Linked DNA regions of Roseibium sp. Sym1. The protein of the gene in region 1 interacts with the protein of each later gene in a pairwise test. Links are inferred from orthologs where the notes say so. Each region holds a gene or a part of one and is shown on either strand. Other genes may lie near its edges. The genes, in order: O6760_RS26310 and ybgC.

Region 1 (3,087 bases):
GACCGAACACCGCCAGCGTGATTAAGAGATTGATCAGGATCACAAGCGGATTGCGCACATGACGGGAACGTTGCGGCGGGCCCGGCGCAGGTTCCGGCTGCAAGGCTTCTCGCGGGCTTTTCGGCTTAATGCGCATGTCGGATCGCACCTCCAGGATCGAGCCCCCGAGCTCCCGGCTCAGGCTCAAACGGACCAGTTGTCACAAAAAAACTCGGGCCGGACCGACAGAATCGGTCCGGTCCGACGAATTTGAAGGGGTTATGCGGCAACTTTACGGAAGACGAGCGAAGCATTTGTGCCGCCAAATCCGAAGGAATTCGACAGCGCAACATCAATGTTAAGCTTCTTCGGCTTGTGCGGCACCAGATCGATTTCCGTTTCCACTGAGGGATTGTCAAGATTGATCGTCGGAGGTGCCATGCTGTCGCGGATCGCCAGAACCGAGAAGATCGATTCAACGGCACCGGCGGCACCGAGCAGGTGTCCGATCGAAGACTTGGTCGAGGACATGGTCAAGTCGGACGCATGCTCGCCGGCAAGGCGTGTGACCGCTCCGAGCTCGATCTCGTCGCCGAGCGGGGTCGAGGTTCCGTGGGCGTTGACATAGTCGATATCGGCCGGCGTGACCTGGGCGCGCTTGAGCGCGGCTTCCATGCACCGGTACGCACCGTCGCCGTCGGATGACGGCGCCGTGATGTGATAGGCATCGCCGGACAGCCCGTAGCCGATGACCTCGGCGTAGATATTGGCGCCACGGCGGACGGCGTGCTCGTATTCCTCGAGCACCACGACACCGGCCCCCTCGCCCATCACGAAACCGTCGCGGGCGACGTCGTAGGGGCGAGACCCTTTTTCCGGCTCGTCGTTAAAGGCCGTGGACAAGGCCCTGCAGGCTGCAAACCCGGCCAGGGCCAGCCGGCAGACCGGAGATTCCGTTCCACCCGCAACCATGACGTCCGCATCGCCAAAGGCAATAAGCCGGGAGGCGTCGCCAATGGCATGCGCCCCGGTCGAACACGCGGTGACGACAGCGTGGTTCGGACCCTTGAGGCCATGCCGGATGGACACGTAGCCACCGGCAAGATTGATCAGGCGGCCCGGAATGAAAAACGGAGAAACCCGGCGCGGCCCCTTTTCGGCCAGCAGATGCGCACCCTGTTCGATGCCCTGCAGCCCGCCGATGCCGGACCCGATAAGAACACCTGACCGCGCCTGCTGTTCGTAGGTCTCTGCCTTGAAACCTGAATCGGCCATCGCCTGGTCGGCGGCAGCCATTGCATAGACGATGAAGTCATCGACCTTGCGCTGTTCCTTGACGTCCATCCAGTCGTCCGGATTGAACGCACCTTCAACCGAGGAGTCGCGTGGAATCTGGCAAGCGATTTGGCAAGCCAGATCGTCGACCTTGAAATTCGTGACCTTGTTGGCCCCGCTCTTTCCCTCAAGGATTTTTTTCCAAGTGACATCGACACCACAACCCAGTGGCGTCACCATGCCCAACCCAGTTACGACAACTCGCCTCATACACCCGCACTTACGTTGTAAGGGCCTGGCGGGGAACTTGCCCCGCCGGCCCAATCTTCAAACATTCGTCAAGAAGGGCCGGGCCCTTACTTGTTGGCTTCGAGAAACTTTACAGCGTCGCCAACGGTCAGAATGGTTTCTGCCGCGGTGTCCGGGATTTCCACGCCGAATTCTTCTTCGAAGGCCATGACCAGCTCAACGGTGTCAAGGCTGTCTGCACCCAGATCGTCGATGAAGCTTGCGCCTTCGACAACCTTTTCAGCGTCGACACCCAGGTGCTCAACGACGATTTTCTTTACCCGATCCGCGATATCGCTCATTTTTCACTTCCTTAGTTTTTCTATTCATCACTCGCGAAACTGCCCCGGACCGTTGTGTTGCCAGCGGCGGTGCGTGATCGCGGCCTAGGACGTCCTCGCGCCTTGGAACCGGATTCCCGGTTGATCGGCGCAATTCGTAACAATCGGCGGGTTGGTAACACACTTTGTTGACCTTTACCAGCCGGTCCAGACCGCTTCGGAGCGGCCCGGATTCTTTTTGCCTGCTCGGCGAAACTTCCTTTTAAATCATAGCCATGCCGCCATTGACGTGCAGGGTCTGCCCCGTCACGTAGGCGGCTTCGTCACTGGCAAGGTAGAGGGCGGCCGAGGCGATCTCGGCAGAAGTCCCCAAACGGCCTGCCGGGACGCTCGTCAAAATCGATTCTTTTTGCTTGTCATTGAGCGCGTCGGTCATCGCCGTTTCGATGAAACCCGGTGCAATCGTGTTGACAGTGATGTTGCGGCTGGCCACTTCCCGCGCGAGGGACTTGTACATGCCGATCATGCCCGCCTTGGCAGCTGCGTAGTTGACCTGCCCCGGATTGCCGGTAACACCGACCACGGACGTGATCCCGACAATCCGCCCGGAACGACGTTTCATCATCCCCTTGATCGCGGCACGGCACAGGCGGAACCCGGAAGTCAGGTTGACTTCCAGCACCTGGTCCCACTCCTCGTCCTTCATGCGCATGAAGATGTTGTCACGGGTGATGCCGGCATTGTTGACCAGAATGTCGACGGAACCCATTTTCTCCTCCGCGGCCGGCAACAGCGCGTCAACGGCGGCACGGTCGGACAGGTTGGCAGGGGTAACGAAGGCGCGCTCGCCAAGATCGGCGGCAAGTGCCTCCAGCTTTTCCGCCCGCGTGCCGGACAACGACACCGTAGCGCCCTGCGCATGAAGCACCCGCGCAATGGCTTCGCCGATTCCGCCGGTGGCTCCGGTGACGAGGGCGTTCTTCCCTTCCAAGCTGAACATATGGGGTCCTTCCGTTGTTCTTTCCGGCCCGGCCGGGCCACGTCGGGGTCCAGGCAGGTATAAGCCTTATTGGGAGATCTTTTCCATAAGGCTGTCGATATCTTCCGGCGTGTTCACGGCGATGCCGGAAGTTTCCCGGGCAATCCGCTTGACCATTCCGGTCAGGACCTTGCCGGTGCCAACTTCCACAAAAGTGTCAACGCCGTTCTCGGCCAGCCAGGTCACGCTCTCGCGCCAGCGCACCGTTCCGGTCACCTGTTCCAC
Region 2 (3,188 bases), 3.0 Mb from region 1 along the record:
ATCAAGCCCCAGAGAAGGATTGCCGAATGTCCGGACAGTGACGCGATGAGACCTGCGCGCATGGTGCGTTACGAGTCCCGTTCATCCTCTGTGCGCAGCGCCAGCCGCTTGAAACCGGCAGCACTGATGCGGCCCATCACCTGCATCATGGTCCCGTAGCTGGCATTGCGGTCGCCGAACACGTAGATGCGTTCGTCGTAGCCATTGGCCGCGATCGCCTCCAGTGTCGGTACGACGTCCTCGAGCGCGTAGGCCTCCTTGGAGATGAAGATCTCGCCGGACGCCTTCACGGTGACCGTGATCGGTTCATTGTCCCCGGTCAGCTGCTGCGCCTGGGTCTCCGGCAGATCGACCGGAACCCCCACGGCCAGCAGCGGCGCCGTGACCATGAACACGATCAGAAGCACAAGCATGACGTCGACGAAGGGCGTCACGTTGATTTCGCTCATCGGCGCGTGGCGCTGCCTGCGCCGGCCGCGGCGCCCGCCTGACTGTGCGGATCCGGCTTGCATGCCCATGGCTCAGCCCCTCTCGTCGATCTGGCGCGACAGGATGGCCGAGAATTCGTCGGCAAAGCCTTCCATCCGCGCGACCGCCTTGCCGACATCGGAATTGAACTTGTTGAAGGCGATCACGGCCGGGATCGCCGCCAGCAGACCCAGCGCCGTCGCAAACAGTGCCTCGGCGATGCCCGGAGCCACCACGGCTAGGTTCGTGCTTTCCGAAGCGGCAATCGCCTGGAAGGCGGTCATGATGCCCCAGACCGTGCCGAACAGGCCGATGAAGGGCGCCGCCGAGCCGACGGTCGCCAGCACGAGCAACCGGTTCTCGAGCCGCTCGGCCTCGCGCTGGATGGTGACATCCATGACCCGGTCGATCCGCTGCTGCAGGCTGCCGATGGCCGGACGCGCGCCTTCATGGCTGCGTTTCCACTCGCGCATCGCCGCCACGAACAGGGCCGCCATGGAATGGTTCACCCGGTTGTGCAGCGTGTTGTAGAGCTCTTCCAGGGACTGGCCGGACCAGAACACGGTTTCGAACCGGTTCATCTGCCGCCGCGTGCGCCCGACCAGCATGAACTTGTCGACGATAATCGCCCAGCACCATACGGATGCGAAGATCAGGCCGGCCATGACGACCTTCACGACAATATGCGCCTGCCAGAACAGATCGAGAAACGTATGTTCACCCATGTTTATTAAGACCCCTAGGCCGTCTGATACTGATGTGCAGTCCAGGTTCCGAAAGCGTCAGGATGGACCCGGAATCAGGAGGCCGGATAATGTAACCAGCCGCCTCTCTGACGTTTGATTTTGTCAAAACTGGGACGTTTCCATTCAAAGAACGCCCCTCTCTAAAGGAATCAATTAAGGTTACTGCAAGATTAACGCAGGTAATGGAGTTGTAACTATTTTCCTGAGGACGGCCGGCAGGACCGCCCAGGTCCGCGCAAGGCCCTCAATTGTCGGGGCTTTCTCCAGGCACATGCCGTTGAAGTTTTTCCGCCAGCACAAGCGGCAGCCGCGTCGGCCGCCCCTCGGACGTGATCACCGCAACGGTCACTGCAGCGGAAATCAGCAAATCACCGCCCCGATGGATCCGCTGCCCGAGCCCGATGCGCGCGCCCCTGAACTCCGCGACGCTCGTGCGGACTTCCAGCACATCGTCGATCCGGGCCGGCTTCTGGAAGTCCAGTGTCATGGACCGCACGGCAAAGGCCAGCGAAACCCCATGCGCGCCCGATGCCATATCACTGTGATGAATGCCGATCAGGCGCAGGAAGTCGGAGCGGGCCCGCTCGAAAAAGCGCACATAGGCCCCGTGATAGACGATGCCGGTAAAGTCGGTGTCCTCGTAATAGACCCTGACGGGCAGCACATGGCCGCCCTCTTCCAGGCGACCCGACAGATCCGGCCAGTCAGACACGACGACATCCCCGCTTTCCTGAGACCCAAAAAAGAAGGCCGCCCGGTCGGCAACCGGACGGCCTGACTTGCCCATACCTACGATCGCCGTCAGGCGGCTGCAACCTCGGAGAGGAATTTCTCGACCGAGGCCCGCAGATGTTCGGCCTGCTGCTTCATCTCGATCGTCGCCGTCAGCATGTCGCCGACCGCCTGGGAGTTTTCCGCAACGCCCTCGTTGAGCGATGCAACCGTGTTGGCCACGCTGCGCGTGCCGTCCGCGGCCTCGGCCACGTTGCGCGAGATCTCGCCGGTGGCCGCGCCCTGCTGCTGGACGGCGTCGGAAATGGTCGTGGTGTAGGAATTGACCTCCTCGACCGATTCCGACACCCGTGCGATCTCGTCGACCGCCTCCGTTGTCGATGCCTGGATCGCCGCGATCTGGGCGGAAATCTCCTCGGTTGCCTTGGCGGTCTGGCCGGCCAGCGACTTCACTTCCGAGGCAACAACCGCGAAGCCCTTGCCGGCGTCACCGGCACGGGCCGCCTCGATGGTCGCATTCAGCGCCAGCAGATTGGTCTGCTCGGCGATTTCCGAAATCAGCGAGACAACGTCGCCAATCTTGTTGGCCGCTTCGGCCAGGCCGGAGATCTTGGAGTTGGAACTTTGCGCCGCCGTGGTGGTCTGCGCCACGATCGAGGCTGTCGTTTCCACCTGCCGGGAAATCTCCGAAATGGAAGCGTTCAGCTCCTCGGTCGCCGAGGCAACCGCCTGCACGTTGGAAGACGCGTTTTCAGAGGTGGACACGGCCGTCTGGCCCTGTTCCGAAGCGGAGGCGGAGCGTGCGTTGAGCGCGGAGGACACGTCCTCGACGCGGGCGATGTTGGTTTCCACCAGTTCGAGCACGGTCTGGGATTCGGCCCGGAACGCGGCGATCAGCGAATCGATCAGCTTTTCGCGTTCCTCGCGGGCGATGTGTCCCTTCTTGCGGTCCGCCGCAAGGCGCTCCCGCTCGATCGAATTGTCCTTGAAGACCTCGATGCAGCGGGCCATGCGGCCGATCTCGTCCAGCCGCTCGGTTGCCTCGACACCGACTTCCAGGTCGCCGTCGGCAATCTTGCGCGCCGCCACGGAAAGCCGCTCCATGGGAGCGAACATGCGCCGGGTCACCCACCAGATCAGGCCGACGATCGGGACCAGACAGAGAAACCCGGAAATGACCGCGCCATAGGTGATCCGGTCGGCAGCCGCCGACAGCTCGGTCTGCTTGACCGCCTCCACCAC

The links.
Region 2: the proteins of O6760_RS26310 (region 1) and ybgC interact in binary tests that used the Escherichia coli proteins (3 or more experiments, as listed by UniProt). The link is inferred for Roseibium sp. Sym1 from one-to-one orthologs.

What each region holds. Positions count from the first base shown.
Region 1 is NZ_CP114786.1:5,676,878-5,679,964, forward strand. Bases 228-2,994 are described here. They hold O6760_RS26310 (acyl carrier protein), read right to left. Parts: upstream 1,845-2,994; coding sequence 1,611-1,844; downstream 228-1,610. Other genes in these bases: fabF (beta-ketoacyl-ACP synthase II), read right to left, coding at 259-1,524; fabG (3-oxoacyl-[acyl-carrier-protein] reductase), read right to left, coding at 2,086-2,823; fabD (ACP S-malonyltransferase), read right to left, coding at 2,890-2,994. Outside these bases: endolytic transglycosylase MltG, read right to left, coding at 1-136; more of fabD, read right to left, coding at 2,995-3,087. UniProt on the Escherichia coli protein: Carrier of the growing fatty acid chain in fatty acid biosynthesis.
Region 2 is NZ_CP114786.1:2,633,296-2,636,483, reverse strand. Bases 193-3,060 are described here. They hold ybgC (tol-pal system-associated acyl-CoA thioesterase), read right to left. Parts: upstream 1,927-3,060; coding sequence 1,459-1,926; downstream 193-1,458. Other genes in these bases: O6760_RS12065 (methyl-accepting chemotaxis protein), read right to left, coding at 2,016-3,060; tolQ (protein TolQ), read right to left, coding at 522-1,193; O6760_RS12080 (ExbD/TolR family protein), read right to left, coding at 193-518. Also shown: O6760_RS12085 (hypothetical protein), read right to left, coding at 1-62; more of O6760_RS12080, read right to left, coding at 69-192; more of O6760_RS12065, read right to left, coding at 3,061-3,188.